DNA from 2 places in the Paenibacillus rhizoryzae genome. Region 1 is predicted to be linked to the other one. Evidence: riboswitches for the same ligand, from Rfam matches in the RefSeq annotation. Region 1 holds a riboswitch; the other holds the start of a gene.
What was found. Region 1 has a riboswitch for S-adenosylmethionine ahead of AC6ESO_RS08945 (hypothetical protein). Riboswitches for the same ligand answer to the same signal wherever they lie in the genome.

Region 1 (16,078 bases):
TTGCTTCGTTGAATAGGTGACGGTTGCGATTAGCATAGTCACCACTACATTGAACGGCGGAGTTGACCCTATGTCCTTAAAAACCAGAAAATTCGTTCTAACATCATTGCTGCTGGGTCTAACCGCTCTTTGCTGCGTTTTGATCATCCAAACTTATCATGCCCGAATGCCTTTGGTCGGACGACTGTTCTACGGTAATGGGGACCTGGCAAGTAATAGAGACCTAAAGCCAAGCCCGGATGAACCCCATGGCGAATACTATAAAGGCCATGTCATTGTGCTCATGTATCACGAGGTCATGAAGCATCCGCTCGATGCCAGTGCACTGCCTGTCAGCAAGTTTGAACGCCAGCTCGATTTGATGAAGGCCAACAATTTTCATTGGATAACGATGGATCAATATCGAGGATTCATCTTGCGTGGAGAGCCGGTTCCGGATAATGCGGTGCTGCTTACGTTCGACGACGGCTACGAATCTTTCTACGAGGATGTCTATCCGGTCTTGCATAAGTATGAGGCGCCGGCAACTAACTTTCTAATCGTGAGCACGATAGGCAACCCTCGGCACATCGGGGTTCCCAAACTGAATTGGGATCAGGTAAAGGAGATGAACCGGGCCGGAATATCCTTTTACAGCCATTCCTTCGACTCTCATCTATATGAGCCTACGGATGCGAAGGGCAAGCATAAGATAGCTGCGCTGACCGGACCAGTTTATTTGAAAGACAAGGGAAGGCGGGAGACGAAGAAGGAATACCAGCAGCGGGTAAAAGCCGATTTGGAGCACGCGAATATGGTCTTGGCGCAAGAGCTTGGTACGTCGAACCATGTGCTCGCTTTCCCGTACGGTGCCTTCTCCAAGCCGTTGCTCGATATTTGCGCGCAGCTTGGTATCGACGTGACTTTGACCGTCAAAGATGGCCTGGACAGCCCCTACCAGCGTAACGGTTTCCGTCTCAATGCCGGTGGCGCACAGAATAATCCCGACTTGCAGGTAGCGCTTATGAAACAAGCGACGCAACGGCTGGGACATGCCCACTTCGACCGCGCGCCGGAACGAAAACGCGAGGCATTATGGACGTTGGCCGCGATGGCGATCGTCGCTGCGTTATTGGCGGAATCGACGTTCAAGCTGCAGCAGGAGAAACGGCGCATAAGCAACGCGGCGTAAATAATTGCATAAGGCGAAGAAGTAAGGGGCGGTTGAACTGGGATGAATTCCAGGTTCAACCGTTTTTTTAGTTGCACAGTGCCGAATGCCGCTTACCGCAAGACAGCCATAGCATGTCGCAATTGGCATGTCTCAAAAATCTAACGAACCGTAGGGGCGTTATTTGGCCGAATATCGCGGTTTTCAGATTCTAACGAACCACAGAGGCGTTATTTCGAGGAAAACAGCCTCAAAATACCCGGAAACCGTCAAATAAGACCTCTACGGTTCGTTAGATTTTATTTGGAGGTGTTTTCGCTCAAATAAGACCTGTACGGTTCGTTAGCGCATTCGGCAAGCGACAGCCAACAGCTCATCTCCGCCGCCCACCGCCTTGACTAAAACGAAACATACGACTGCGTATAGCGAAGCAGGTGCGAACGATCCCATAGGTAGCGTTCATCTTCGTGCTGAGCTGCAGCCGGCTCAGGATTCGCCTTCAGCTTCAGCAGCGCAGACGCGATGAGCTCGGACCTCACAGGGCCCCATGTGTCCAGCTTGCTCTGAACGCAGCTGAAGCTCTCGAGCAACGTCTGCCCCTTCATCCGCTGAAGGGGAGAAGCCCACATCACCAAGTCTCCATGCAAACTTTTGCGTGGGATGGTAAACTCCGCAAGCCCAACTGCTCCCGTAGTTGTGGTGATCGCAAGCAAACCGCAGAAATAATCGCTGCCGTGGCCAGGCTGAAGCCTCTCCGTAAGCTCACTGTCGAAGCGGAAACATTCGATTCGGCTAATTTTACACTGCTGCATAAACTCTAACGAATAGCCAATTACCGAATTTCGCAAATTGAGCAGCGCAATCAGCTGGGGAAGCGTATCCCGGTGATAATCGGCTGATTCATCTATCGTCGTATGGTCAGGAATCGTGTTCAGCATGATGATCCTCCAGTACACAAGTGTAGTTGTTTATAGAAAAACAAAAATGACCTTCTCTGGAATCAGAGAAGGTCATAGGAATGTAATGTCATAGATCCTCGCTCTTATCTCCCAGATTCGCTTCGTAAAGCGTTCCGCAAGAATTAGCACCGTGCATTCCTTTGCAGTTACAAAGGTCTGTCGGTTGCCGGGTATCATCGGGCTTGTCCCTCCACCTACTCTTGATAAGAAAAATACATATTAAATTTTTACCATTATGCTACATAAACAACCACTATGTCAAGGGGGTGCGCGTTTTGGCAACCTCTCATTTTAAGGTATAATAAGCCAATATACTCGCTATTTGTGGAAGGAGCTCAGCAGCGTATGAACTATCGCTATCTCGGAAGAAGCGGACTTGAAGTGTCCGTTCTAGGCTTGGGAACCAATGCTTTTGGGAAACGTGCCGATCAGGAAACATCCATTCGAATTATTCATCATGCGATGGATAAAGGCATTAATTTTATTGATACCGCTAATATTTATGCAGGCACGGAATCGGAACGAATTATCGGGGTGGCGTTAGAGGGGAAGCGGGACCAAGCCGTGCTGGCTACGAAAGCAGGATTAGTGAGAGGCGCAGGTCCGAATGCCAAAGGATCATCTCGCCGCCATCTGATGCAGGAGCTGGAGAACAGCCTGAAACGTCTGCGAACCGACTATGTCGACCTGTATCAAATCCATACATTCGACCCATATACGCCGCTCGAGGAGACATTAGGCGCACTCGAAGATATGGTTCGTTCAGGGAAGGTTCGTTATATTGGCGCTTCCAACTATGCCGCGTGGGAGCTGATGAAAGCGCAGGGGATCAGCGATTCCAAAGGAATTGCGAGGTTTGTATCCACGCAAACCAGCTATTCGCTCGCAGATCGGACTCCTGAGCAAGAGCTTGTTCCGGTATGTTTGGATCAAGGCGTAGGCATCATCCCGTATTTCCCGCTGGCTGGCGGCATTCTGACCGGCAAATACGGCTTAACGGCGGAAGAAGCACCGGTAAGCTCCAGAGTTGTTACCGACCCTAGCTTCGTTCGCTTCCTGGATGAACGAAGAGTTACGTTGGGGCAACAGGTAAGCAAACTCGCGGCTGACAGCGGCTATAGCGCGAGTGCGATTTCGCTCGCTTGGCTTATGGAGCGTCCTGCAATCTCGACAGTCATTGTCGGTGCCACACGTGTCGAGCAGCTGGAAGATAACTTAAATAGTGTTGAACTGAATCTTGGTCAAGAGGCAACGGATGCTCTGAACGCATGGAGCGAAGAATTCCGTTACGGCAAACCGTTTGCGCTCTACCGTTTACCTTAATGAAAAGGACAGTCTCCAATCCCCGCGAACGGGTGACGTAGAGGCTGTCCTTCTTCTATATCGTCCGCGACAGCTTCCTAAACTGCATGGCCGACATCCCTTCCCAGCGCCTGAAAATCCGGCTGAAATAGTGAAAATCCTCATAGCCGATTGCCCCAGATATCCATTCAATCGTTTGATCCGTTTCCCTCAGGAGCCGTTTGGCTTCCTGATGGCGTACCGTCTGCACGAATTTATTCGGCCCCACGCCCATCATCGCTTTGAACTGCCGGCTCATATAATCTTCATGTACGAGCAGAAACTTCGCCATATCCGCGCTCGACCATCGGCGGCTGCAATCGGCACGAATCTCATGAACCAGCTCAAGAAGCCGTTTCTCATATTTCGGATGCGGCGTTCCCCGTCCTTCATTCTGCTGACGGAGCAGCAACCCGATCAGTTGGATCATCAGCCCTTTGCACACACTGTCGTAGTCCTGCTGCCGATCATTCCATTCCTGAATGACGTTTTCAAACAAGGAGATGATCCTCGGTGACACATTCGTAAGCAATGATTCTGCGAAAATCGGTCGATCCGCCCCCAGATAGGGCATTTCGCTGAAGGCATCCGGATCCGGATTGGACTCATCCGCGATGATGGTATGGCTGTTTGCTGCGCCATCGAAAAAGTCAAAATGAATGCCAAGCAGCTCTGCATGCGGTTCCGTCAGCACCTCGATGCGATGGTATCGCCAAGGTGTTAAAACAAGCAAACTGCCTGCTCGAACTTCAATGGCTTCCCCTTCAATCGTTGCCCTGATCTCGCCATGTTTCACGTAAATGAACTGAAAATCATAGATTCGTCGGCTCCACTTGAACGCCGGAGCACGGTAATGCTGCCGCGCCCAATGGATAACAGGGGAGATGTCCCGTAAAGCTGTTTGCCTAATCCGAGGAAAAAGAGCGTTGTCCAATTGTTCAGCACCGCCTTGTACGCCGAGTTCGGAAAAGTCCAAAAAACGATCACCTTTATGTAAAGCCTTCCAGATAATGAAATGGTAACATGTAAGCGCATTCCTTAACAAGGATGAAAGGAACGGGTGATCTCGACATGAATAGCAGCAGCCATTTATTTCAATTAACAGGTAAAGTTGCATTAATTACGGGAGGGACCGGCGGACTTGGCGTTGTGATGGCACAAACCTTGGCTGAAGCGGGAGCAGCGGTCGTTATTACAAGTCGTTCAGAGGAGAAAGCAGCTGAAATTGCCAAGCAACTATCTATCGATACAGGTACTGAAGTGATAGGAATGGCAGCTGAGCTAACGGATGCCGACCAGGTGGAGCAGCTGGTGCAAGCTGTCAAAGAGCGTTACGGACGGATCGATATTTTGATCAACAATGCGGGAATCAACATTCGCAAGCCGATCGAAAGCTACGACGAAACAAGCTGGGATCTGGTGATGGGTACAAATTTAAAAGCACCCTACCTGTGCATCCGCGCGGTTACGCCGATCATGAAAGAACAGCGATCCGGCCGAATTATTAACGTGGCTTCGATGCTAGGTATGGTCGGTCTGCCGGAGAGAAGTGCCTACTGTGCCAGTAAGGGCGGCGTCATTCAGCTAACCAAGGTGCTGGCCTTAGAGCTTGCCCCCTTCAATATTACCGTGAACGCGCTTTGTCCCGGTCCGATCGCTACTGAGCTCAATACGGTTGTGATGAACAATCCGGAAGCGAATCGGTTTTTTGTCGATCAAATTGCGCTGGGGCGGTGGGGAAGACCGGACGAAATTGCAGGACCGACTTTATTCCTCGCGTCAGATGCATCCAGCTTCATGACAGGCGGTGCGTTAACGGTTGACGGCGGTTGGACGGCAAAATAAATCGGGCTTCATCACTTAGTTGGACAGTTGGATACGAAAGGGTGATCGTGATGCGTTTTGGCTTATCCGTATTTGGTACGACCTATGCGATGGGCTTGCACCCACGTGCAGGAAGGCCGAGAATATCGGCCGAGGGAGTCATGAACATGGCGCTGCAAAATAGTCTGCAAGGCGTGGAGCTGTCCCTCTCGATGCTGGAAGGCTGTGACCACAGAGCCATAGCAAGTAAAGTCGAGGCGAATGAGCTCTATATCACAATCGCTTCTGACGGCTTCGATGCTGCTCGGTTAGGTGAAGCTTTCCACGTCGCAAAGGCTGTCGGAGCCAAGGTTGTACGCACAGTGGCAGGCGGAGCGAAGTTTGGCGGGGATCGCCGTCACTTAGTCGGGAGGTGGCAGCCTTTCCTCGAGGAGGTTCGCGCAGGGCTCACTGCTGCAACAGCTCTGGCAGAAGAAGCAGGCGTCATTCTAGCGCTGGAGAACCATCAGGATCTTTGCTCGGAAGAGCTGATCTGGCTGTGCGAATCGATCGCTTCCCCGAATTTCGGATTAACGCTGGATACGGGCAATCCGCTCGCGACTGCAGAGGAACCCGTCGAATTTGCCAAGCGGATCTCTCCTTACCTCAAACATGTCCACTTAAAGGATTATTGGATTTATCCGAGCGCGGAAGGCTACATGCTCGTCCGCTGTCCAATCGGACAGGGTGCGGTGGATTTTCCGGCGCTATTGAATGTGTTTCGCGAAAGCCAGGCAGCGAACGAGCTGTGTATGTCCATTGAAATGGGAGCATTGGATGCTAGGCATACAAGGGTGCTTGCCGATGATTACTGGCCGGAATACCCGGCGCGATCCGCCAGAGAATTGGCGGAGCTGCTCCGTTTCGTTCAGCGCAATGCGAAGCCGTCCGCCGATTGGCGTACGCCGCATGAACGGGGAGAAACGGTGGAAATCGTTGCAGCCTACGAGCAGTCGCAGCTCATGTCGAGCATCGCTTATGTGCAGCAGCTGATGAACAGCTTGAATACTGTGAAACCAGAGGAGGAGGCATTGTCATGATCATCGATTTGCAAGGGAAAGTAGCCATCGTTACCGGTGCAGGCAGAGGGATTGGACGTCATATTGCACTCACGCTTGCGAAGGAAGGCGTCATTACGATTGCAACGGATATCAAGCAAGAGCTGCTTGATGACCTGGCACTGCAATTCGCGGAGGAGCAGCTTACAGGCGCGCAGTTCATCTGTGATGTGCGAGATTCGGCCAGAATCGCTGAGGTTGTGGAGGAGGTACGGAGCCGGTTTGGGCGAATAGATATCTTAATCAACAATGCCGGAGTGGCCAGCGGCGGCACTGTTGAGCTGCTCAAGGAAGACATTTGGGACGCCAACATGGATATTAATTTGAAGGGTACCTTTCTGATGTGCCAAGCGGTTGTCCCGATTATGAAAGCCCAAGGCTCGGGCCGTATCTTAAACGCAGCCTCATTCGCTGCGATCGTCCCTGCTTATGGAAGTGCGGCGTATGCTTCTTCCAAAGCGGCGGTAAAACAGTTCACACGGGTGCTTGCGGGCGAGCTTGGCCCTTATGACATTACCGTGAATTGTTATTCGCCGGGGATGATTCCGACGGACATGAACCGTTACGCAGAGCAGCCGGAGGAGCGTCAGCAGCGGCTGCTGGATACGCTTACGCTTCGGCGCTGGGGCAGCAAGGACGATGTTGCGAATCTGATCTGCTTCCTTGCTTCCGACCTTGCCGGGTATATTACCGGTACGATGATCGACGTAAGCGGAGGCAAATTCGCGACCCAGATTCCGAGTATCGCCTATGAGGCAGCGCGGAAGGATGCACTGCGGTCATGACGGCTCCCCTCATCACGTTTGAAGGGAAAACGGTCGTTGTCACAGGCGGGGCTAAAGGAATCGGACGTGCAATTGCGAAGCGATTTCTGGAGTGCGGAGCGCGGGTCATCATTGCCGATCATGACGAGAGTGGTGCTGAAACGGCTAGGCAGCTTGCGGATACTTGGGATGAGGTTTATTTTATCCGCTGCGATGTATCCAAGCTGAATGAGGTGCAGTCGCTCGTTAACGAGACGATGCGTCAATTCGGCGGTGCTATCGATGTGCTCGTCAACAATGCGGGGATTTTCCCAAGAGCAGATTTGCTGAACACCGATGAAGCGTTCTGGGATAACGTGCTCGGCATTAATCTCAAGGGTGCCTATATGCTGTGCCAAGCCGTCGTGCCTGGCATGATTGAACGGGGCTGCGGCGTCATTATCAATATTGGCTCCAACCATGCGACTGCAGGCGAGCCGGCTACGATGGCTTATGCCGTTTCCAAAGGCGGCATCGTCACGTTGACGCGGAATCTGGCAAAGGGGCTTGTGAAGCACGGCATTCGGGTGAATTGCGTGCAGCCGGGCTGGGTGGCATCGGAGGGAGAGGTCGCAAGGTGGAAAGCGAACGGAATGGATGAAGAGCAAATGGCTGCTCTAGCCGGGCGATTGCAAACCGGCGAGGATATCGCGGATGCGGTTGTCTTCATGTCATCCGGCATGAGTAAGCAAATTAACGGTCAAGTGCTCATTGTGGACGGTGGAATTACTTTAAAATAACTGCAAGCTTGCAGCTGGCTGAAAATGGGATCTGGGAGGAAATGAATAATGCGTTATCGCAACATACCGGGAACACCTTTAAACGCAGCTGTCATTTGTATGGGGACAGCCGGTTTCGGCGGCGGAATGCCGCGCGAGGATGCGTTCCGTCTGTTTGATCTCTATCTGGAGCAGGGCGGCAATTTTATCGATACTGCGCTCGTATATGACGATTGGCTCGGCCAAGGAAGAAGCTTGACGGAAATCCGAATCGGAGAATGGCTGAAGGAACGCGGCCATCGCGAGCAGCTTATTCTAGCGACGAAAGGCGCGCATCCGGAGCTTGCGACGATGCATATCCCAAGGCTTGGACGAGCAGATATCGAAGCGGATATTGCGAGAAGCTTGCGCCAGCTGCAGACCGATTATATCGACCTCTACTGGCTGCATCGCGATGATGCGAGCGTACCGGTTGACGAGATCATGGAGACGCTGCATGACGAGGTAAAGGCTGGCCGCATCCGCAGCATCGGTTGCTCCAACTGGACGGTGGAGCGGATCAAACAAGCGCAGAGCTATGCTGCTGAACATGGGGTAACGCCTTTCGCAGCTAGTCAGCCGCTATGGAATCTAGCCGTATGTACGCCGGGCTCAATTGGAGATCCGACATTAGTGGTGATGAGCGATGCGGATCGGAATTTTTTTGCCGAGTCGGGGATGGCCGTCATTCCTTATTCGTCGCAAGCGAACGGTTTCTTCGGCGGCCGATATGCAAGAGGCAAGGATGCTGGCAATCAAGGCAGCGCAGCAGGCGTGCAGAAGATGTATTTCAATGATGCCAGCTTCGACCGTTTGGAGCGTGTACAGCAGCTTGCGGCCGAGCTCGAGACGACCAGCACAGTTATTGCGCTGGCGTATTTAACCTCGCAGCCGTTCCCGGTGTTTCCGATTATCGGCGCCTCGAAGCCGGCATACGTGCTGGATAGCTGCGCAGCTAGTGAGGTTACACTCACGCCGGCACAATTGCGATTCTTGGAGACGGGCTCCTGCGTTTCCGCCGTTTGACAATAGCGAAGGCTTGCATCCTGCAGTGTAGGGATGCAGGCCTTTCTTGTTTATACGAGAAGAAAGGCTAACCTTGCCTGCGCTTTTCACACAAGGCTGCACCCGATATAATAGATTCATGTGTACCGCGGAAGTGAAAGTGAAGGAGTGAATCGCAGGATGACAGCAACTTATTTGGAACCGAATGGCGTATTTCCATCGGTCTGCTCACTGGATTGTCCCGATCAGTGCGGACTTCTTGTACATAAAGAGAATGGTCGAATTGTGAAAATAGAAGGCGATCCCGAGCATCCGGTTACGCAAGGGGCGATCTGCAATAAGGTTCGGAACATGGCGGAACGCATCTACGATAAGGATCGTTTGCAATATCCGCTTAAGCGTGTCGGTCCCAAAGGGAGCGGGCAGTTTGATCGCATTACTTGGGAGGAAGCCATCGGCACGATAACGTCCAAGTGGAAGCATTTGATTGCAGCTGAAGGGCCGGAAGCGATTCTGCCTTACAGCTTTTATGGCAACATGGGCCGTATTGGCACGGAAGGTTTAGGCCGCCGATTCTTCAATCGGATGGGGGCAAGCAAGCTGATTTATTCGATCTGTGAGGCTGCGGGCACAGAAGGGTACGGCTACACCATGGGTGGAAGCTACGGTACCGATCCGGAGGAAACCGTTCACGCGAAGCTGATCATCATGTGGGGAATCAACGCGGTCAGCACGAATATGCACCAAGTGACGATCGCCGAGAAAGCGCGCAAGAACGGTGCGACTGTCGTCGTTATCGATGTTCACCGCAATCGGACCGCGAAGTGGGCGGATTGGTTTATTCCGGTTATGCCCGGTACAGATGCGGCGCTCGCACTTGGAATGATGCATATCTTGTTCGCCGAGAAGCTGACAGATGAGTCGTTCATGGAGCAGTTTACGGTAGGCCATGAGCAGCTTCGTGAACATGTGAAATCGTACACACCTGAAGTGGTCTCCTCGATTACAGGCGTACCGGTTGATGATCTCTATAAGCTGGCGCGTATGTATGGCGGAAGTGAAGCGGCGTTTATCCGTATCGGAAACGGTCCGCAGCACCATGATAACGGCGGTATGACGACCCGTGCAATCGCTTGTCTTCCGGCAGTAGCAGGGCAATGGATGAAGCGGGGCGGCGGGGCGATTAAAGGAAACGGCGGTTATTTGGCGCTGAACAAGTCCGCATTGGAACGACCTGATCTGCGAGCCGTGGGAGGCGCGCGCGAGGTGAATATGAATCTACTCGGCAGTGCGCTGACGGATTCGGATATGCCGCCAATTTCCTCCTTGTATGTGTACAACTCCAATCCGGCTGTCGTAGCACCGAGCGCAACCAAAGTAAGAGAAGGTCTCTTGCGCGAGGATCTGTTTACGGTTGTCCATGATTTGTTCCTGACCGAGACGGCGGCTTATGCGGATATTGTGCTGCCGGCTACGTCGGCTTTTGAGAATACGGATCTATACCTTTCCTACTGGCATCATTATGTGCACCTGCAGCAGCCGGTTGCAGCGCCATATGGAGAAAGCAAGTCGAACTCCGAAGTGTTCAGACTGCTTGCTGCGGCGATAGGCTATGAGGAAGAGGCGCTTCAGGATTCGGACGAGGCCATGATTGAGCAGGCGCTGAATAACCCGAATAATCCGAATTTGGCCGAGATTTCACTGCAGACGCTTCAGGAACACGGTGCGATCAAAGCAAATGTGAAGCCGCTGTTCCCAGGTAAACTGCGGACGCCGAGCGGTCGAATTGAGCTCTATTCGGCTTCAATGGAACGCAAAGGCTACCCGCCAATGCCGACATACACGCCGCTTGTGGACGACGGACCCTATCCGTTCTTATTCATACCGACAGTCAATCATAATTTCTTGAATTCGACGTTCTCCAATAACGAGAAGCATGTTGCCATGGAGAAAACGCCAAAGCTGTACATGAACCGCGCCGATGCAGAAGCTCGAGGGATCGAGAACGGCGATGTCATTCGCGTGTGGAATGATCGCGCTAGCTGCGAGCTCACTGCGGCAGTAGGTGACGATGTGCTGGCAGGTGTCGTCGTCAGCCAGGGATTATGGGCGGACGGGACTGACGGCGGCAAGGCGATGGTCAATGCGCTCACCCCGGACCGGGTGGCGGATATGGGAAGAGGAGCGACCTTCTTCTCCGGACGGGTGCAAGTCGACAAACGGTGACGAGGTGGCAGGCATGAGCTTACGGCTGGTGATGCAAGGGCAAAGCTTACGTCCGGAGCATATGACGACGGATCGGCAGCAGGGCCGTAAAGGCATGCTGACGACGCGGCACCAACATCCGGTTTTTCATTTGATGTATATAACGGGAGGAGCGGGAAGCTTCCTCGTAAACGACAGGAAGAGCCGGGCATTGCCCGGCTTCTTGTATGTGATCAACCCGAACGAATGGCATCAATTTCATGCGGATGACGATATCGGGCTGCATAATCTGGAATGTACGTTTCTGCTTTGCGTTGAAGGGAGCAACGAGCCTGCGCAAACGGTGAATCTGTTCGATTGGATCGAAGAGAAGAGAGGATATGTGCTGCCTGCCGGTTGCCGTGATGAGCCCATTCTCGTACCGCCCTCGCTTAGGCCTTTTCTGCTAGAAGGGTTTAATCGGCTTCTTGACCCCAGCAATCGATATGTCTCAACCGAGCATCTGTCGCTGATGGTGATCGAGCTGATGCTGCGCGTTGAACAAACGATAGGGAAGCTTTGTGAGCAGGTCATCGATTCGACGTCCACAGAGCGGCAAGCTGGAGCCATAACCGGTGAAATCAATGCTCTACAGCAATATATGCGCGCACATATTGGCGAGCAGCTTAAACTGGAGGAACTGGCGCAGCATGTCCATTGGACGCCGAATTACTTATGCCGTGTATTTAAAGCGCATACATCGATGACACCCATGGCTTATCTGCAGCAGCTGCGCATGACAGAGGCGGAGAAGCTGCTGCTGTATACGGATTTTCCCGTATTCACGATTGCTGAGATGCTGGGCTATGAGGATGCTTCGTATTTTGCCAGACTGTTTCGCAGACACCATGGGCGGGCACCGAGCGAATATCGGATAATATAGTCCGCATTCGGTGTAAGATTCTACCTTCCTATCAAATGGCGGCATCGCTATGATGAAGAAGAGAAGAACAATCCTAGATCAAAGGCGGTCGGTGGGCGAATGCGATTGACGCTTGAGCAAATGATCCGATATCAAACCGAAGGGTATTTGATTGTGCCGAATGTATTCACGGATGAGGAGCTGCAGCCCGTTATAGACGAGCTTTCGGCTGAATTGGATACTAGGGCCAGACAACTGCTAGCTGAGGGCAAGCTGACTGAACTGTACGAGGATGAGCCATTCGAGAAACGTTTTACAAGGTTGTATGAGCAAAATAAGGAAATAAGCCGGGGGTTCGATATTAACGGCTACTTGGGTGAGGCGATCTTTCGTTTCATGGGCAGCGAAGGGCTGCTTGATCTTGTCGAATGTCTATTAGGAACGGAGCTCAGCTGTAACCCCATTCAACATATTCGTGCGAAACATCCGGCGAAGTCCACACAGTCGGAACCGGATTATTTTCAAAATGTCCCTTGGCATCAGGATTGTGCCGTCACCTCGCCTGACTCGGAAGCTTCGGAGATTATTACGTTCTGGCTGCCGCTTGTGGATGCAACCGCCGAAACCGGCTGTATGGAGATCATGCCGCATGTGTTCAAGCAGGGATACATCAACCATCGCGCGGAAGGCGGAACGACGATCGTTCCTGAGAAGCTGCCTACCGTCACACCAGTGTTAGCGGAGTGCAAGAAGGGCGGTCTTGTCATCATGAACAAGTACACGCCGCATAGAGGGATCTCCAATCGATCCGATATCATCCGATGGTCGATTGATTTGCGCTATCATAAGACAGGCGCACCATCCGGGCGTTCGATTCATCCTTCCTTCCCGGTCCGGAGTGCGTATGACCCGGCAAGCGTGCTGACAGATGTAACGGAGTGGCGCAAGATGTGGCGTGAGGTTAGAGAAGAAAAAGGGAAGAGCATGCACCGCGTGTAGCTTATAATAAGAAACGGCCCCATTACTGGGGCCGTTTTGCTTTCCGATAGGCCATCGGCACCATGCCTTTACGCTCGCGGAAGATGCGGACAAAGGTTTTATATGAACCGAAGCCGACTTCAAGCGCGACATCCACGACGCTGTAGTCGGTCGATACCAGAAGGCTGCTTGCATGCCGCAAGCGCAAATCATGGACGAAATGAACGAAGGTTTGGCCGGTCGTTTCCTTGATCACTTCGCTGATGCGGGAGACGCTCATGCCGAAACGCTCCGACAGCTGTGATAAGGTAAGCTCTTCGCGATAATTGCGGTGAATGTGATGGATGATCGGCCAGATGGACAGATTCGTTTTGCCAGAGGTGGTTAAAGGAATGTTCTCCGGCTGATTTGCTCTTCGCTCCCGGTCGAAACAAACGAGCAGCTCCTTCAATCGCGCCTGCAGCAGCGTTTGTCGCCACGGTTCATTCTCCGTGTACTCCTTCAGCATGTCTTCAATGAGATATAGCATTCTCTCTTGCTTCGGGCCGGTAAATGTCGTGTACGGTTCAAGGAGACTAGGCTCGATTAAGTCCTTTAATCCGTCGCCATGACCGGAATCGATGAGCAGATCCATGCTGAAATTGCAATTGTAGAGCACAAGCGTGCTGCCGGGTTCCGTGAAGATCTCATGGACCTGATACGGCTGCACGAACGTAAACGTGCCCGGGAGCATCTCATGTTTCACATCGTTGATGCTTTCCCAGCCTCGGCCGTCAACGACATAGGAGAACTCCAGGAAATCGTGGCGGTGTGCCCGAAACCCTTGTTTGAGTGTGTTCAAGCTCATATGCAGCGGAAACGCGGTATCCATATTCGGATATGATTTCAAGTAATCCGGAAAAAAGGTCATAGAATAGGCGGCCTCCGAAGAAATGGGACGTTTATCGAAATATGAGTCAAGCTTTTTTCTATTTACTACTTTATCATAGAAGTGGTAGAAGAAGTGATGGATCCCCGAGGAGGCAGTTGGATTAACATGGCGATTCGAATTGGTATTATTGGTGCAGGAAATATTGGAAGCGTTCACGCAGCACAATTCTCGCAGCTCGGCGAGCTCTGCCAAATCACTGCAATCACGGATGTGTTCCTGCCTTTGGCAGAACAGAGGGCCAAAGAATACGGTATTGCTGAAGTGCTGGCATCCCCTGAAGCGCTGATTCACAGCGACAATGTGGATGCTGTTGTCATTGGTGTTCCGAACCAGTATCATGCGGAGCTTGCGATTCAAGCGATTGAAGCCGGCAAGCACGTGCTGCTGGAGAAACCGATGGGGATCAACGCCGATGCAGCCAGACAAATTCTGAAAGCGAGCCGCTCCTCCGATCGTGTCGTCATGATCGCGCATCAGATGCGCTGGGAATCGGTTCCGATGCAAATCAAGGAACAAATCGACCGCGGCGAGCTGGGTCACATTTATACAGCCAAAACAGGCTGGTACCGCCGCAAAGGCATACCGGGCTGGGGCACTTGGTTTACGCGTAGCGATCAATCCGGCGGCGGTCCGTTGATTGATATTGGCGTGCATATGCTGGATCTTGCGCTGTACCTTATGGGCAATCCGAAGCCGGTGTCCGTTTATGGCGCCACCTATGCGGAGTTCGGACCTAAGCGTAAGGGGATCGGTACATGGGGCAAGCCGAATTGGGACGGTATCTATGATGTGGAGGACTTGGCAACCGCTTTGATCAAAATGGATAACGGCAGCACCTTGTCGCTTGAGGTCAGCTGGGCCGTTCATATGGACACGGACAATACGCCATTCGTGCATTTGATGGGCACGGAAGGCGGCGCTAGTTACCGTGGTGCTAAAGGCAAGCTGCTCACGGAGAAGTTCAATCAGCCGATGGAAATTCCGCTCAGCAAACCGGAGAACGACGAGAATGAGCGCTTGCGTCTCAGCCGCCATTTCTTGAGCTGCATTAAAGAGGGTAAACAGCCTATAACGTCTGCACTGTCCGGGTTTACGAACAATTTGGTGCTGGATGCAATCTACGAATCATCTCGTACCGGTAATGAAGTGAAGCTGGACTGGAATCTATAAAACAATTGGAGGATCATTCACATGCTAAGAGGGTTATCACATGCCGGACTCGGCAAGATCGGAAGCGATGAGAATCTAATCGCAGCCGCAAGTCAGTATGGCTTTCATACGGTAGATATTAACGCGAAGGGACTTATTGAGCGCAATGGTTTGGAAGGCGCTAAGGCGCTTCTCGCGAAACATGAAGTATCCATTGGCTCGATCGGTCTTTCCGTGGAGTGGCGGGATTCGGAGGAGAAGTTCCGCGAAGGACTCAGCAAGCTGGCTGAGGAAGCTGCAGCGGCAGCGGCTCTGGGCTGCACGCGCTGCTGCACCTATGTGCTGCCTGCAACGAACTTTAAGGCGGCACATTTCACGGTGCTCGCTACACGCAGACTGCGCACTTGTGCTCAGATCCTCGGCGCATATGGCATTTCCTTAGGCCTTGAATTTGTTGGCCCGCATCATCTGCGCACCGCTTGGACGAATCCGTTCCTGTGGACGCTGGAGGAAACGCTAGATTGGATCGCGGCGATTGGAGAACCGAATGTAGGCTTGCTATTCGATGCGTACCACTGGTACACGAACGGCTTGACCGTTGCCGATATCGAGGCGCTTAAGCCGGATCAGATCGTGCATGTTCACATTAACGATGCGCCGGATCTGCCTTTGGAAGAGGTACGCGATAATGGCAGACTTTATCCGGGCGAAGGCGTTATCGATCTGGCCGGGTTCCTTCGGGCGCTGAACGCGATTGGTTACAAAGGTTCGGTTACGCAGGAGATCCTCACGGCCGAACCGCCTGCGCAATCACCGGAGGAGCTGCTTGCACGCTCCCAGGCAGGCTTCGACCGCGTGTATACCGCGGCTGGCCTGGCTTAATAGAAATCATGGATCCCGCGGGGGCCGGCTGAGAGAGCCGGGCCCCGCGGGATTTTTTTGTGCCGGGTCCAGTTGGGCTAAATTCTGCCCAGTAA
Region 2 (16,078 bases), on a different contig from region 1:
TTGCAGGCCTGATTTGGGGAAATGCGGGCAGCTTCGGTCTCGCGATGACGGACAAGCAAGATGAGATGCATCATTTCTCGGAAAATATGACCGTCATGCTGCGCATGCTGATATTTGTGCTATTAGGCAGTCAAGTCAGTTTCGTGCTGCTTCGCGAGTATTGGTGGCAAAGCTTATTGACTGTACTGGTGCTAATGGTTATCGCGAGACCGGCAACCGTCCTCGCATCGGCATGGCCCGATCGTGCTTCTCGCTGGACTATGCGTGAGATGACCTTTATGATGTGGGTTCGCGAAACAGGCGTCATCCCTGCCGCGTTATCCGGTATGCTATCTGGAATGGGCGTCAAACATGCCGATGTGATCGCTTCCATCACATTTATGGCAATCATGCTTACCATATTGCTTCAAGCGAGTTCGACCGCTTGGATGGCAAGAAAGCTCGGCATGGTATTGGATACGGAAAATGGCAAACAATAAAGGACAAGGCCGGCTTCGGCTTCTGTCCTTTTTTGTTTGCTGTGCCGTTCCCGCCGGAGCATTGTATGCACTAAAAGTAATGAAACAGCAGATCTGCAGGCGCAGCGGGAAGAAAGGGATGAAGATGGAGAGGCGTGGGGTTACCCCCGCTTATAATGCGTAGCGATCTCGTCGATCCACAGCCGCACGGCCGGACTCAAGCTCTCCGACTGCGCATGTATCAGCGAAGTGGTACGCTTGGACTCGACCAATTCGCGGATTGGGATAACGGAGAGATCGTTATCCTGCAGCATCTCCGGCCGCAGATAGGATTTGGGCAGCAATGTAGCGGCTCGGCAGGTATGTAGCAGCCGAAGAATGGCCTCGAAGGAGTCGATCTCCATGCGTACATCAGGGAGCAGGCGGTATTTTTCGAACAGCTCATCGGTCAGAATCCGGTACCACGTGCCTTTGGAGAACAATATCATCGGCAGCGCGTTTAAATCGCTGATAACAGGCAAGCCTTTATCCATGACGAAGTGATTGCGCGGCAGCACGAGCACAAGGTGATCGTCGAACAGCGGCACGCATTTGAGCTGCGGATCATCGATTCGCGAAGCGACAATGCCAAGATCGGCTTTACGCTCGCGGACGAGGGTGACGATCTCATGCGTTTTGCCGGTGATGGCCTTGATGTCGAGCTCGGGACTGCGGAGGGTCAGCGCTTGAATGAGATCAGGCAATGTCGTCTGCAGCGTCGTAAGACTTGCGCCAATGGTTAAAGTCGAACGGCCGGCGCTCTTATAATCGGCGACTAGGCTGAGATACCGCAAATGCTGCTGCCTAGCCTCGATGGCATACTCGTACGTAAGCTGTCCGATTCGGGTCAGCTCAAGACGTTTGCCGATGCGGCGGAAGAGCAGGGCACCGAGATCTTGCTCAAGCTTGGCAATTTTGCGTGAGAGCGCAGGCTGGGATAAATTCAGTGCGGCAGAAGCTTTGTTCATACTGGACTGCTCCACGACAACGGCGAAAACATGTAGTTCATCTAACACAAGCCATCACCTCATGATTCTGAGTCTATATGCAAAAATGTTATAACAATTAATGAATAATAAGCAATATCATTATAAGCGGAAAAGGAGTATCATGTGTACTGTGCCACCATAATGTGTAAATCTATTATTTATTGACGCCCTCTGGGCCTAGCGTTACAATGGAGAATGGTTTTGGCGAATTATGGCGAATGCTACCCCACAGTTTGGAAAGGAGAACGTACAAGTTATGAAAGGAAATTCGTATTTATCGCGTAAGATCCACTCCTTACTCGGAGTAATTCCGCTCGGTCTGTTCATCATTGAGCACATGATTACGAACTATTCGGCCTATGAGGGTGGAGCACAGGGGTTTTCGGATAGCATCAAGTTTTTGAATGATCTTCCGCTCGTTTTCTTCCTGGAATTGTTCGGCATCTGGCTGCCGCTATTGTTCCACGGCGTGTATGGATTATATGTTGCTTATCAGTCGAACCTGAATACCGGTCAGTTCAAATATGGACGTAACTGGGCATTTGCGGCTCAGCGTATTACCGGTGTAATTACGTTTATTTTTATCTTCTGGCATCTTTACCAAACCCGTTTGCAAGTGATGCTCGGTGAAGTAAAGCATGAGGAGCTCGGCAGCTTAATGCACGATATTACAAGCAACGGCTTCTACTTCGTGCTTTATATCATTGGTGTTCTTGCCGCCACGTTCCACTTCAGCAACGGCATGTGGGCTTTCCTTGTAAGCTGGGGCATTACAGTCGGACCGCGCGCACAACGCATCTCCTCAATCCTTTGGATGGGCGTATTTGTCATCGTGGCGGTGTTGTTCCTATTGTCGCTTGGTGCATTCCGCGGCGATGAGTTTAAGGAAGCAGCCTCTGCTGCTCTGCAATTGACGAATCTCGTTTAAGTTTTGAGACAAGGAGCGATAATGTAATGGCTAAAAACAAAATTATTGTCGTTGGCGGCGGTCTAGCCGGTCTAATGGCTACTATAAAAGCGGCAGAAGCAGGCGTTCACGTCGATTTGTTCTCCGTTGTGCCGGTTAAACGGTCGCACTCCGTATGCGCACAGGGCGGCATTAACGGCGCGGTTAATACGAAGGGTGAAGGCGACTCCACTTGGGAGCATTTTGATGACACCGTTTATGGCGGGGACTTCCTTGCGAACCAACCTCCTGTAAAAGCAATGTGCGATGCAGCGCCCGGCATCATTCACTTGATGGACCGGATGGGCGTTATGTTCAACCGTACGCCGGAAGGTTTGCTTGATTTCCGTCGTTTCGGCGGTACGCAATATCACCGTACTGCTTTCGCGGGTGCTACGACAGGCCAACAATTGCTATACGCACTGGATGAGCAAGTTCGCCGCTGGGAAACAGCCGGACTCGTAACGAAGTACGAGCACTGGGAATTCCTCGGTTCTATTCTGGATGACGAAGGCGCTTGCCGCGGTGTAACCGCTCAAGATCTTCGCTCCATGGAAGTACATACCTTCGCTGCGGATGCTGTTATTTTGGCGACAGGCGGCCCTGGTATTATTTTCGGCAAAACAACGAACTCCGTCATTAACACAGGTACAGCCGCGAGTGCGGTATACCAACAAGGCGTTCATTATGCGAACGGTGAGTTCATTCAAATTCACCCAACGGCGATCCCGGGCGATGACAAGCTTCGTCTGATGTCGGAATCGGCGCGCGGCGAAGGCGGACGTATTTGGACGTATAAAGACGGCAAGCCTTGGTACTTCCTAGAGGAGAAATATCCGGCATACGGAAACCTAGTTCCGCGTGATATCGCGACTCGCGAAATCTTCGACGTATGCGTAGAGCAGAAGCTTGGCATCAACGGCGAGAACATGGTTTACCTTGATTTGTCCCATAAAGATCCGAAGGTACTGGATGTTAAGCTTGGCGGTATCATTGAGATTTATGAGAAGTTCATGGGGGATGACCCGCGTAAAATTCCGATGAAAATCTTCCCTGCGGTTCACTATTCCATGGGCGGCATGTGGGTTGACTACAATCAAATGACGAACATTCCCGGCTTGTTCGCTTGCGGCGAATGTGAATATCAATATCATGGTGCGAACCGTCTCGGTGCGAACTCGCTGCTCTCCGCCATCTATGGCGGCATGATTACGGGACCTAAAGCGGTTGAATACATCAAAGGCCTTAAGAAATCGGCTGAGGATATTTCTTCCTCCGTTTATGACCGTGCGAAGAAACAGCAAACCGACAAGTTTGAAAGCATCTTGAACATGAACGGTACCGAGAACGCGTATGTCCTGCACAAAGAACTCGGCGAGTGGATGACGAACAACATGACCGTTGTACGTTTCAATAAGAAACTTGAAGAGACGATCGCGAAAATCAAAGAGCTGAAGCAGCGTTATCAGAATATCAATATCAACGATTCTGCGCGCTGGAATAACGCGAGCGTAGCGTTCACGCGTCAGCTGTGGAACATGATGGAACTTTCCGAAGCGATGACACTTGGCGCTCTTATGCGTAACGAGAGCCGCGGTGCTCACTACAAACCGGAATTCCCGGATCGTAACGATGATGACTTCTTGAAAACAACAAAAGCGACTTGGACGCCGGAAGGCCCGCAAATTTCGTACGAAGAAGTCGATGTCTCTCTCATTAAACCGCGTAAACGCGACTACTCGAAGGAAAAATAGAAAGGAGAATAACGATGGCGGAAACTTCAGTTGCATCAAAAACAGTCAAGCTGATCATTACGCGTCAAGACGCTCCGAACTCTCAGCCTTACACGGAAGAGTTTGAAATTCCATATCGCCCGAATATGAACGTAATCGGCTGCCTCATGGAAATCCAGCGTAACCCTAAGAAACAAGACGGACATGGAACAGCGCCGGTATGCTGGGAATCGAACTGTCTGGAAGAGGTTTGCGGCGCATGCTCCATGGTCATCAACGGCAAGCCTCGTCAAGCCTGCAGCGCGCTGATCGACAAATTGGAACAACCGATTCGTTTGCAGCCGATGAGCACGTTCCCGGTTGTGCGTGACTTGGTCATTAACCGTGAGCGGATGTTCAATGCGCTTAAGAAGGTAAAAGCTTGGATTCCGATCGATGGTACGTATGATCTAGGTCCCGGACCGCGTATGGCGGAAACGAAACGCCAATGGGCGTATGAATTGTCCAAATGTATGACCTGTGGGGTCTGCTTGGAATCCTGCCCGAACGTCAACGACCGCAACAGCTTCATCGGACCAGCGGCCATTTCGCAGGTTCGTCTGTTCAATGCCCACCCAACTGGCGAGATGAACCAAGAAGAACGTCTGGAAGCGCTGATGGAAGATGGCGGTATCGAAGGCTGCGGTAACTCGCAGAACTGCGTACGCTCTTGTCCGAAAGGCATTCCGCTGACGACTTCGATTGCAGCGATTAATAAAGATACGACTAAGCATTTGTTTAAAAAATGGTTGGGGATGTAGGGTAAAACAGGGCTCCCGTGGTGGGGCACTTCGCACAGCTATTCCGATTTGCGCTCCCGTGGTGCTCCGCACCAATGTCGCGCAAATTCGGAATAGCTGTTGCTGCGTTTCCGCACCAAAGTCGCTCCAGTTTATCCCTGCTTGGGGCAGGGGGAAATGCGTTTCGTGGCTGCTCCTCTGCTTAGCGAGGGACACGGTATGCAGGCGGCACGCTTCGGCGCTCCCGTGGTGCTTCGCATCAAAGTCGCTCCAAATCGTACCGCCTGCGGCGTCCGTTCCCGGTGCTGCTCCAGAGTCGCGCAAACCAAAGACACTCGCTCCGGAGTCGCGTGAGACCAATGACAAGCGCTCCTAAGTCGCGCCACAGACCAAAGACCGGCTCCAGAGTCGCTTGAAACAGTCGCACATGAAAAAGGCGTATCCAATTTCCGTTGGATACGCCTTTTTGTTAAGAAATGCGCTATTTTGGCGAAAGGTGCAACATTATCGGATGTTTTCCCGTAAGTAAAAAAGCTGCCGTAAGCTACGGCAGCCTTTAACACCAATTCTCGCCCCAATCTTGTATCGATTGGATAACGGGTTCTAGTCCCCGTCCCTTTGCGGTTAATTCATATTCAATTCGAACCGGCATTTCCGGATAGACGTTACGTTTAATGATATCGAATTGTTCGAGCTCTTTCATCCGGTCGGTCAGCATTTTATCGCTCATCTCCGGGATTTGCTCTTTCATTTCCTTAAACCGTTTCGGCCCGCCGAGCAGAACGCGAACGATCATGCCAGTCCATTTCTTCCCGAGCAACTCAGTTGCGCACTCATACTTTGGGCACATCTTGGAATAATCCACGTTATCACCCCGCTTTCAATGTTTCTATTGTAGCACATGACGTTTTCAAAAGGGAGGGCTATTCGTCAATACAAGACAAATGCTTTTCATTCATTATATACTATACTTAAGTTAGTTGCATCCACCTGGGGTATTTTTCCAAATTGCTTATTAACTTTGCATGCACTGCCGAAATAATTCTAAGATACTGTAGTAATGCTATTATACCACGATATTGAGGTGCCGGATGTCGGACAACTGGGGATTTTATGAACGCCGGACGGAATCGGAGCAGCTGCGCGTGTTGATTAATGTCGGATATCGAAACTCCGCTCCGATCATACCGTATACGGATTTGCTCTCGATTACGATTAACTTATATCCGGTTCGCGCGCATAATCGCTCGAATCGGGATTTTGTCAAACAATTGGAGCAGTTGGAATCCAAACTTGAACATTGGCTGAACCGTACTGCGGGAGCCATCTATATTGGGCGAATCAATGCAGCTACGCGGCTTGAGTTTTATTATTACACGAAAGGGGAGAGCCCTAATCTTCCCGAAATCCACGCTTGGCTGGATGAGAACTGGCCTTTCCGAGCACAGGTCTATCGCAAAACAGATCCGCAGTGGGAGTTTTACACGTTCATGCTGCCGGATGCGCTTGAGGAGCTGTTTGTGCACAATGCACAGATGATCTATGCGCTTATCCATAAAGGGGACAATATTGGGCAGCCCAGAAACGTCTATCACTGGCTGTTGTTTCGTGAGGACGATGACCGCCGCGAAATTGAGTCGATGTTGACAGGGCTTGGCTATGTAATCGAGAAGGAGAAGGAAGGGAACCCTGAGCAGGGCTACCCCTATCCACTCGTGATAAGCCGGTTCGAGGATGTTCGGCTCGATACGGTTAATGAGCGCGTACGTGAGCTTCATTCGCTGCTGGCAGGCAGTGGGGGACGATATGATGGTTGGGGCTCGGTGATGAAGCTGTCCGCAGCAGGGCGGTTCCGCCGATATATACGCCGGAACCTTAGTAACTTCGAATCTACGCTGCGCAAAGTGTTTCTGAGACGTAACTCCGAATGATGAATGAGTAATCCGTTATAGGCGAATTAGGACAAGACCGGCAATGGTCAGCACGAAAGCCGTCCATTGATAAACGTTCAGTCGCTCGCGGTACAAAATGATGGCGCCTGCAGCAACGACCAAACTGTTGGCGGCAAAAATGGGACCGGCTATGTTGGCACGACCCGTTTCGAGCGCCACAGCGTAAAGCTGAAGTCCGCCGTAGGAGAAAAGGCCGGCGACTAGCCCCCATTTCATCCCAATTGAAGGAGCGCGAAGCGATTTCTGCATGATGCTTGAAACTTCATCGGAACGAAAGCTGCCGAGTGAAGTTCTGCGGTTTCGCTCTTGGCGGGCGACCCCGGCAAACCAAACAATAGATAAGCTGTAAGCGACGAATAAGATCGGCGCGCTGGCTAGTCCAAGGTCACCTGTGACCTTCAGACCCCCATTGCGAATCGCGAAGAGCAGAATGCTGATGCCAACGTAGAAATACCATCGCGGCGCTATACGGAAGGCCTTTTCCTTGCCTCGCATAGAGACAAGCAGAACGGCTAACAGAAGCAATAGGACGCCGCCAAGCTCCGTTTTCGAGAGCTGTTCGTTGTAGCCAAAGGTGCCAAGTGCGATAACAAGAATGATATTCATGTTCGTAAGCGGTGATGTCAGACTGGCAGGGCCCCATTCCAGCGCTTTCATGAAGAGCGCGTTTCCGAGGGCGGACCCTGCACCGATGAGCAAGCCGGCGAGCCAAACCCGCGGATCGGCCAGCGATGGCAGCAGCGTGTGCTCCAACGCGGCGTGAATGCCAAATCCGCAGGTCCCGGAAATATAAAGACCCAGAAGCAGGTAAGCGGAGGAACCGCTCTGCATCTGGGACACCTTCATCCACCAGCCAGCCAACCCGAACAGTACCGCACTGCCGACGGCTGCTGCAAACCACATTGTCAATTCCACCTTTAATAAATGTTACACAAATGAAATGGTTCTGTTATGGTTCCTTCATATTCGAGGGGTATTATAGTAACCAAGACCCCCTTTTGATTATATATGACTTCGGACCTGCCGCGTGCAGGTCCACTTTTTTATCTATAGGGCTACACGAACCGGCTTCTTGTTTTTGTAATAAAACCATTCCGTAAACCCGATTTCCTTCAGACGCTTCGCAACAAGCTCCCAATCTTCACCGACACGGCTCGGCTTATGGGCATCAGACCCGAACGAAACCGTCACGCCAAAGTGCAGTGCACGCTCCAATATCGCATCGGAAGGATACCAGCCGCCCGCATCTTTGGTTTTGCCGGAGGTGTTAATTTCGATGGAAACGCTGCTCTCCCCAATGGCTTTCAGGCAATCATCGATCGCTTCGTCTGCGGCAAGTGCGGAGAAAGCAGGGTAATAGCCTTTCATCGCGTCGATATGACCGAGAATTTGGAACATGCCGCTTCGTGCCGATTGGCCGATAAGCTCGTAATAATGGCGTTTTTCATCGATTTGCTGTGCTTCTGAGAGGTTCTTCCAACGATTGCGATTGAAGATGCTGACACCGCGCGACTGATGGACGGAACCGATAATATAGTCAAAAGGATAACCGGCATACACATCCCGATAAACCTGAGCGTGCTGAGGGAAGAAGTCGGACTCCACGCCGAGCAGCACGTCGATGGTGCCCTCATACTTAGCTTTGAGCTTCAGCACTTCCTCGACATAACGGGCAAATTCGCTTTTTCCCATTGCAATGCCTGGATTCGGTTGTTCCTGATCGCTTGCGAAATAAGGGGAATGATCGGAAATTCCGATGACGGATAGACCTGCCTTAATCCCTGCCTTAATATAGTCCTCGATATTATCGTCTGCATGTCCGCACCGGAAGTGATGCGTATGTAAGTCGAATTTCAAACTGAATCTCCTCCTACTCGCTGCTAATGAAATGATCTTCGGGCATACCCTTCAAATCGCTCAAAAACTGCTGCATTGCTGAGTTGATATATCGTCCTGACTTATAAACTAAACCGACCGGATGGCTCATATCGAGCTCATTCACTTTAATCCGCTTCAGCGTGCCGAGCTGAACCTCTTTGGCAATGGATAGCTTAGACACCACTGCAGCGCCTAAATTGATCTCGACCATCCGCTTCACTTCCTCGCTGCTCGAAAGCTCCATCACGATGTTCGGGTGCAGATTGTATTTGCGGAAAATTTGATCCAGAAAACGTCGTCCTAATGTGTCCGGTGAGAGCATAATCATGGGAATGTCCTTGAGCGATTCTACGGTAGTATGCTTCAAATGGCTCATGGGATGCTCGGGAGCAACGACCAGTTCGTAGGTATCATAATACAGGATGGATGTTTCCACATTCGGATTGCGTTCCGACAGATAGGTGATGCCGATGTCTACACTGCCATTCTCTACACTGGCCATAACTCCTGAAGAGGGCATGGAGTGAATCGTTGTTTTGATAAGCGGGAATTGATTTTGAAAATAAGACAGCACCCGAGGCAAAATTTGAATCGCGATCGATGAGGTTGTTCCCAGCACGATATGACCCTGCGGCGTTTGGCTTAGGTCAGAGAGCTTCTGCTTCAGTTCTTCTACGATGGCTAATATGCGCTCGGCGTGATCAAGAAACACTTGTCCGCGGTCCGTTAAGGTGACGGGTTGATTCCGATCAATTAGAACCGTTTTAAACTCATCCTCTAAGCTTTTGATTTGGGCAGAAACAGCCGGCTGCGTTAGATTAAGCAGCTCTCCTGCTTTGCGAAAGCTCATGGTGCGTGAGATGGTTAACAACGTTTCAAGTTGGTTAATATTCACGGAATCCCTCCTTTAGCGATTAAAGATTTTTATCACAGCTATATATCATTATAATGTAAAATCAGCTCGACGGCAAAAGTGCCAAACAGTGGGTAAGCGATCGTGAGTTCGAGCAGGATTCAATTACGAGGCTGTCGAATGTTGGTTATAGGTGACAATTCATGCGCTATTAAAGGAGCGAAGAGGATGAATCCGAAGGCAGTACGCAGCTGGATGATGTACGATTGGGCCAATTCTGCTTTTGTCACGACCATTATGGCCGCGGTTATGCCGATCTACTACAAAACGGTAGCAGGGGCTGATTTGAGCGGCAATACAGCTGAGAATTACTGGGGCTACACGCAAACCATCGCGATGATTTTCGTTGCCATCCTATGTCCGATTATGGGAGCGATTGCTGACTATTCAGGATCGAAGGTTCGTTTCTTATCGGTGTTCATGTTTATCGGCTCTATCGCAACGATCTGTATGGCGCTGGTTGGGACGAATGATTGGCTGCTTGCTTCTATATTGGTTGTTATCGGAACGATCGGCTATGCCGCCTCTAATACGTTCTATGATGGATTAATCACGGAGGTTTCGACACCGGAAACACTGAATGCCGTGAGCAATAAAGGGTATGCGATGGGTTACTTAGGCGGCGGTTTACTGCTGCTGGTCAATTTAATCATGATCGAGAAATGGTCGTTAGTGGGCTTCCCCAATAAAACAGTTGCCACGCAGACCGTCTTCGTTACGGTTGGGATTTGGTGGATCCTATTCTCGCTTCCAATTATGCGCAATGTGAAGGAAACGGCCAAAGGGACTTCCGATGGTTTCGGAGATATGATGCGGAGAGGGATGCAGCGCATCAACAACACGATGAAGACGTTGAAGCATTACCCGGAGCTGCTCAAGTATATGGCATCCTTCTGGTTCTTCAATGATGGCATTAGTACGGTTATCGTTATGGCAACGATCTATGGGAGCGGCATCGGAATTGAGACCATGGATTTGATTGCCGCATTGCTTATTACACAGTTTGTCGGCTATCCATGCACACTGCTATTCATCCGATTCGCCTCACGTATCGGGATGAAGAAGTCGCTTTATTGCTCACTGCTTGTGTATGTGCTGATTGTTATGCTTGGCTATTTCATGACGAGCGCACTTCACTTCTATGCATTGGCCGTGTTGGTCGGCTTCGTGCAAGGAGGGAGCCAAGCGACGGCAAGGTCGCTGTACGCCACATTGGTGCCGCCTTCGCGAACCGCCGAGTTTTTCGGCTTCCTGAGCTTATCCAGCAAATTTGCTGCAGTAGCGGGGCCGGCCGTCTTCTCCGTTGTCGGTACGATAACCGGTTCCAGTCGTTTAGGTATACTGGCGCTGCTGGCGTTCTTCATCATAGGCATCATCCTGCTGTACTATGTGAATCTGGATAAAGGCCGCAAGGAAGCGCTGGCAGGAGAGGGACTCGTGTAACTAACTGCCCGCCATACATCGTTGATATCATACGAAGGCATCGTTTGGAAGTACTTCAAGCGATGCCTTTTACATGTCGGAATTCCTATTGAATGACGATGGAAAAGAAGGTATAATCATTCGAAAAGCGAACTAACGTTCGATGATGGTGATTATTTTATCTACATAGTCAGTCAGAATGAGGAGGCAAATATGAAAGGAACGACACATTTAGCGATTGGCGTCGCAATCGGGGTGGTTGCTGCAGCTACGCATCCCATCACGCTGACCAATGCTGCGGCGTTTATCATTGTTGCGGCATTTTCCGCACTTAGCGCGGATTTGGATGGGACGAATATGCTGAGCAGCAAGCTTAGCAAGCCGGCAAGGGTAATCCGCGCCCTTATGCTGTGGGGCGGAGTCGCGGCAGCTGCAGCGGCGGCGTATTATTATTGGTTTGAAGCTATCTTTTATCCGTATTTGACGATTGCCGCAGCAGCCGTCTTTCTTCTGGGCATGATTTCTCGCAATGGCATGATTCGGGATGCGCTCGTGAGTATAATTGGCGTTGGATTAATGTATGCAGGATATGCGATCGGTCATCGTTGGCTGATGGGGCTTGGTCTGTATGTTGCGTGGGTGCCCTGGCTGAACCACCGAGGGTTAACGCATACCGTCTGGGCGGTAGTTGCCTGGGGGGCGATCGGTTGGGGGCTGGAGCAGCAGCTTGAGATCGAAGGCATTGCCTACACCGCGATAAGCGGGTATCTGTCCCATCTTATAGCGGATACATTAACGCCAAGCGGCGTCAAATGGCTGTACCCGCTAACCAAGAAGACCTTTAAGCTTCCGTTCGGTTAATATAGAAAAAGCTCTCCTGAGGCCGCGAGCGTCCCTGGAGAGCTTTTTTAATTAGCCGTTCACAGCCATTCTTTCTTGCGGAAAATGAAAAACATCCCGAAACCGAGCAAGAGCATAAACGTGAGCAGCAAGTAAGAGCCGCCGTGCAGATGGAGCCCAGGTATAAAGTCGAAATTCATTCCGTAGATACCGGTAATGAACGTGAGTGGCATGAAGATCGTGGTCAGCGCGGTAAAGACGCGCATGATTTCATTCGCGCGGTTCGCAAGCGAAGACTGGTAAGCCTCTCGTAAGTTGCCCATCAGATCGCGGTAGGTCTCGAAAGTCTCGGCAATTTTGACGGCATTCTCATAGATATCGCTAAAGTACTTCTGCAATTGATCGTCGATGAGTTTCAAGTCTTTCTTATTGAGTGTTGCTATAAGCTCCTTCTGTGGTCCAAGTACTTTCTTGAGCCAGAGAATTTCGCTTCGAAGTCCGATAATTTCATTCAGATGCGATTTCTTGGTGTGGACCAAAATATCTTCTTCCAAGCTTTCGATCCGCGCCTCAATCCGATCGCCGACGAGGAAGTAATTATCAACGACGATATCGACCAGATGATAGAGGAAACGGTCGGGGCGGCTGACTTGCTCTTCAAGCAGGACCGGCTTCAACGTGCGAAGCTCGTTAATTTTCTGTTTCGTAACGGTAATAATATAATGGCGGCCCAGAAAAATGTTCAGGGCACGTAGGAAAATTTCTTCATCATCAAAACGGATGCTGTTTATTACAATAAAATAATGGCCTTCATGAATTTCAATCTTAGGCCGTTGCTCTTCTTCACTCAAACAGTCTTCGACAGCCAGCTCATGCAGCGCGAATATCGGCTGGAGCACAGCGAGGTCATCCACATCGGCATCAATCCAGTAGAAGCCCTCGGCAGGCGGCACGACGGCAGCTTGAATGTCATCAACCGGTGTGAAAACACCTTGATTCACGTGACGGATCTTCATCCGCGTTCCTCCTCTCGTTGTTGCAGTAATTCCCGGATGCCGGTTATGAGGAGGAGAACAGAATCAGGCAACATCAAGCAAGCCATGTCGCGCGGTGCCGTGCTGCTTGCTCTAGTCCATCTATCTAGAAGCGGCGCGTTTGCGAATAGGATTGGATGACATAAGCCTTCCTGCTATCTTCCGTGTAAACCGGTTATCAGTGCGGTTGCCCGCAGGCCTCGGGTCGCCTTCCATAGTCGTAAACACCCCTTTAATGGTCAATTATTCACTGCTTAAAGCGTAATTCTTGTCTAGTATACTCCGACAATGTCTTTCCATTCAAGAAGAAAGTAGCGTGCATGGTTCTGTATCAGCATATGCAGGGAAAAGCCCATGGTTACGCGATTCTTGTCGATGGTGAAGGGGGATCTCCTTGACGGGAATAAAGGAATGATTTAAAGTAAGAACTAAGGAATTTCTTTAATTAAATAAGCAAGCTTTCTTATCAAGAGCAGGCGGAGGGACTAGCCCGATGAAGCCCGGCAACCGGCGTGTAAACGTACGGTGCTAATTCTTGCGGAAACGTATGTTTCTGAGAGATGAGAGGCGCATGAACGATACATTTGTGCCCCTCTCTAATGAGAGGGGCTGTTTTCATTGCGCTCCTCAGTGACAATCCAAGCAGACTGGAGAGATTATCATGCCGATTAAAGTACCAGACCAACTACCTGCGAAAGATGTTTTGACTGATGAGAATATCTTTCTAATGGATGAGAGCGTTGCCTATCATCAAGATATCCGTCCGCTCCGGATAGCCATTCTTAATTTAATGCCCACTAAAGAAACGACCGAAACACAGCTGCTCCGTTTAATCGGGAACACGCCGCTGCAGGTGGAAGTCGTGCTGCTTCATCCTCGGACTCACACGTCGAAGAATACGTCGTCCGAGCATTTGGAGTCGTTTTATAAAACGTTCGACGATATTAAGCATGAGTACTACGACGGCTTGGTTATTACCGGAGCCCCTGTAGAGACGCTGCCGTTCGAAGAGGTCAACTATTGGGAAGAGCTGCAGGATATTATGGATTGGTCGGCTCGTCGCGTAACGTCAACCTTCCACATCTGTTGGGGCGCACAAGCCGGATTGTATCACCACTACGGCATTCCCAAATACGAGCTGGCGGATAAGGTGTTCGGCGTATTCCCGCATACGGTTGAGAAGCGCAATGTTCCGCTTGTACGCGGTTTTGACGAACTATTCCTAGTTCCGCAATCGCGTCATACGGAAGTTCGCCGCGATGATATCGACAATATAGAGGATCTGGAGATCCTGTCTGAATCGCCGGAAGCCGGCGTTTATCTGGTTGCTTCCAAGGACGGCAGACAAGTTTTCGTAACCGGTCATTCGGAATACGATCCGTTGTCACTCAAGGCTGAATACGATCGCGATGTAGCCAAAGGAATGGATATTGCTTTGCCGAAGAATTACTATCCAAACAACGACCCGTCGAAGATTCCGCTGTCGAGCTGGAGAGCGCATGCCAATCTGCTGTTCTCGAACTGGTTGAATTATTATGTTTATCAGCAAACCCCATATGATTTGGGTGCAGGCATTTAAATAAGAAGTTCAATATTCGACGAGAGGGAGTCACTTCAGATGAAAATAGAAAGCCGCTTAGCACAAATTGGATCCATTAAAGAGCCTGTTACCGGAGCAATCAGCTTCCCGGTGTACCAAGCAACAGCTTTCCGCCACCCGAAGCTTGGCGAAAGCACGGGCTTTGACTATGCTCGCACGAAGAGCCCGACCCGCAGTGTGCTTGAAGAAGCGGCTGCAGAGCTGGAGTCCGGCGACGCCGCGTTTGCTTGCAGCAGCGGCATGGCTGCGCTGACGACTGTCTTCTCGCTGTTTGGCCAAGGCGACCATTTGCTCGTTTCCTTGGATCTATACGGCGGTACATACCGCTTGCTGGAGAAGATTATGACTCGCTTCGGCGTGTCAGCTTCTTACGTCGATACGAATGATATCGATGCGATGAACCAGCTGGTTACGCCGGCTACGAAAGCGATCTTGATCGAGACGCCGACGAATCCGCTGATGATGATTACAGATTTGGAGCGCGTTTGTTCATGGGCGAAGTCCAAAGGCTTGCTGTCCATAGTAGATAACACGCTGCTTACTCCGTTCTTCCAGCGTCCAATCGAGCTTGGTGCAGACGTCATCGTGCATAGCGCTACGAAGTACCTTGGCGGCCACAATGACGTGCTGGCGGGCCTTATCGTAACGAAGGGCAAGGAACTATCCGCTGAGATGGGATTCCTTCACAACTCGCTCGGCGCTGTTCTGGGACCACAGGATTCGTGGCTTCTGATGCGCGGGATGAAGACGCTGGCGCTGCGGATGGAACGCCATCAAGCGAATGCAACAGCGATCGCGAACTGGCTGCTAACGCATGAAGTGATAGAGGATGTATATTATCCTGCGCTGCCTCATCACCCGGGTCATGAGATACAGAACCGTCAGTCCTCCGGCAATACCGGTATCTTCTCGTTCCGCTTGAAGAAAGCAGCTTATGTGGAGCCGATCCTTCGTCATATTAAGCTGATTGCTTTCGCCGAAAGCCTCGGCGGCGTGGAATCGCTGATGACGTATCCGGCCGTACAAACGCATGCGGATATTCCGTTGGAAATTCGTCAGAAAATCGGCGTAGATGACCGTCTGCTTCGTTTCTCAGTCGGCATTGAGCACGTGAATGATTTGATCGCGGATTTGGCGCAAGCCTTTGAAGCAGCAAAACGTGAGCTTGGGGAGGCATAAACCATCATGGCAGAGCAGCATCCGGACAAGAGAAAAGGCAATGACAGCGCAGAGAAACAATTTGCAACGAAATTGATTCATTTCGGGGCGGAGATCGATGGACAAACCGGCGCATCGAGCGTGCCGATTTATCAAGCTTCTACGTTCCATCATCATGACATTTTCAACCCGCCGACGTACGATTACAGCCGTTCCGGCAATCCGACGCGTCAGGCTTTGGAAGATTACATTACGCTGCTTGAAGGCGGCGTTCGCGGCTTTGCATTTGCATCCGGTATGGCAGCGATCTCGACAGCGTTCCTGCTGTTCTCGACAG

Region 2: linked by a shared signal. The riboswitch ahead of metA (homoserine O-acetyltransferase MetA) and the one ahead of AC6ESO_RS08945 (hypothetical protein) in region 1 are both predicted to bind S-adenosylmethionine.

Annotation. Positions count from the first base shown of each region.
Region 1 covers NZ_JCAALT010000003.1:33,478-49,555, forward strand. The annotation lists gene AC6ESO_RS08940 (polysaccharide deacetylase family protein) at 71-1,171, shown strand; gene AC6ESO_RS08945 (hypothetical protein) at 1,549-2,088, opposite strand; SAM riboswitch class I at 2,190-2,319, opposite strand; gene AC6ESO_RS08950 (aldo/keto reductase) at 2,455-3,432, shown strand; gene AC6ESO_RS08955 (helix-turn-helix transcriptional regulator) at 3,488-4,426, opposite strand; gene AC6ESO_RS08960 (SDR family NAD(P)-dependent oxidoreductase) at 4,522-5,295, shown strand; gene AC6ESO_RS08965 (sugar phosphate isomerase/epimerase family protein) at 5,346-6,353, shown strand; gene AC6ESO_RS08970 (SDR family NAD(P)-dependent oxidoreductase) at 6,350-7,156, shown strand; gene AC6ESO_RS08975 (SDR family NAD(P)-dependent oxidoreductase) at 7,153-7,914, shown strand; gene AC6ESO_RS08980 (aldo/keto reductase) at 7,963-8,958, shown strand; gene AC6ESO_RS08985 (molybdopterin-containing oxidoreductase family protein) at 9,118-11,163, shown strand; gene AC6ESO_RS08990 (AraC family transcriptional regulator) at 11,177-12,064, shown strand; gene AC6ESO_RS08995 (phytanoyl-CoA dioxygenase family protein) at 12,164-13,042, shown strand; gene AC6ESO_RS09000 (helix-turn-helix domain-containing protein) at 13,065-13,931, opposite strand; gene AC6ESO_RS09005 (Gfo/Idh/MocA family oxidoreductase) at 14,058-15,122, shown strand; gene AC6ESO_RS09010 (sugar phosphate isomerase/epimerase family protein) at 15,144-15,983, shown strand.
Region 2 covers NZ_JCAALT010000002.1:199,699-215,776, reverse strand. The annotation lists gene AC6ESO_RS06280 (cation:proton antiporter) at 1-479, shown strand, start outside; gene AC6ESO_RS06275 (LysR family transcriptional regulator) at 620-1,513, opposite strand; gene AC6ESO_RS06270 (succinate dehydrogenase cytochrome b558 subunit) at 1,743-2,414, shown strand; gene sdhA (succinate dehydrogenase flavoprotein subunit) at 2,441-4,186, shown strand; gene sdhB (succinate dehydrogenase iron-sulfur subunit) at 4,201-4,965, shown strand; gene AC6ESO_RS06255 (hypothetical protein) at 5,131-5,298, shown strand; gene AC6ESO_RS06250 (winged helix-turn-helix transcriptional regulator) at 5,501-5,809, opposite strand; gene AC6ESO_RS06245 (DUF695 domain-containing protein) at 6,036-6,875, shown strand; gene AC6ESO_RS06240 (EamA family transporter) at 6,891-7,799, opposite strand; gene AC6ESO_RS06235 (histidinol-phosphatase) at 7,944-8,753, opposite strand; gene AC6ESO_RS06230 (LysR substrate-binding domain-containing protein) at 8,767-9,669, opposite strand; gene AC6ESO_RS06225 (MFS transporter) at 9,856-11,130, shown strand; gene AC6ESO_RS06220 (metal-dependent hydrolase) at 11,323-11,970, shown strand; gene corA (magnesium/cobalt transporter CorA) at 12,030-12,965, opposite strand; SAM riboswitch class I at 13,444-13,550, shown strand; gene metA (homoserine O-acetyltransferase MetA) at 13,645-14,562, shown strand; gene AC6ESO_RS06205 (PLP-dependent transferase) at 14,602-15,762, shown strand; gene AC6ESO_RS06200 (aminotransferase class I/II-fold pyridoxal phosphate-dependent enzyme) at 15,769-16,078, shown strand, end outside.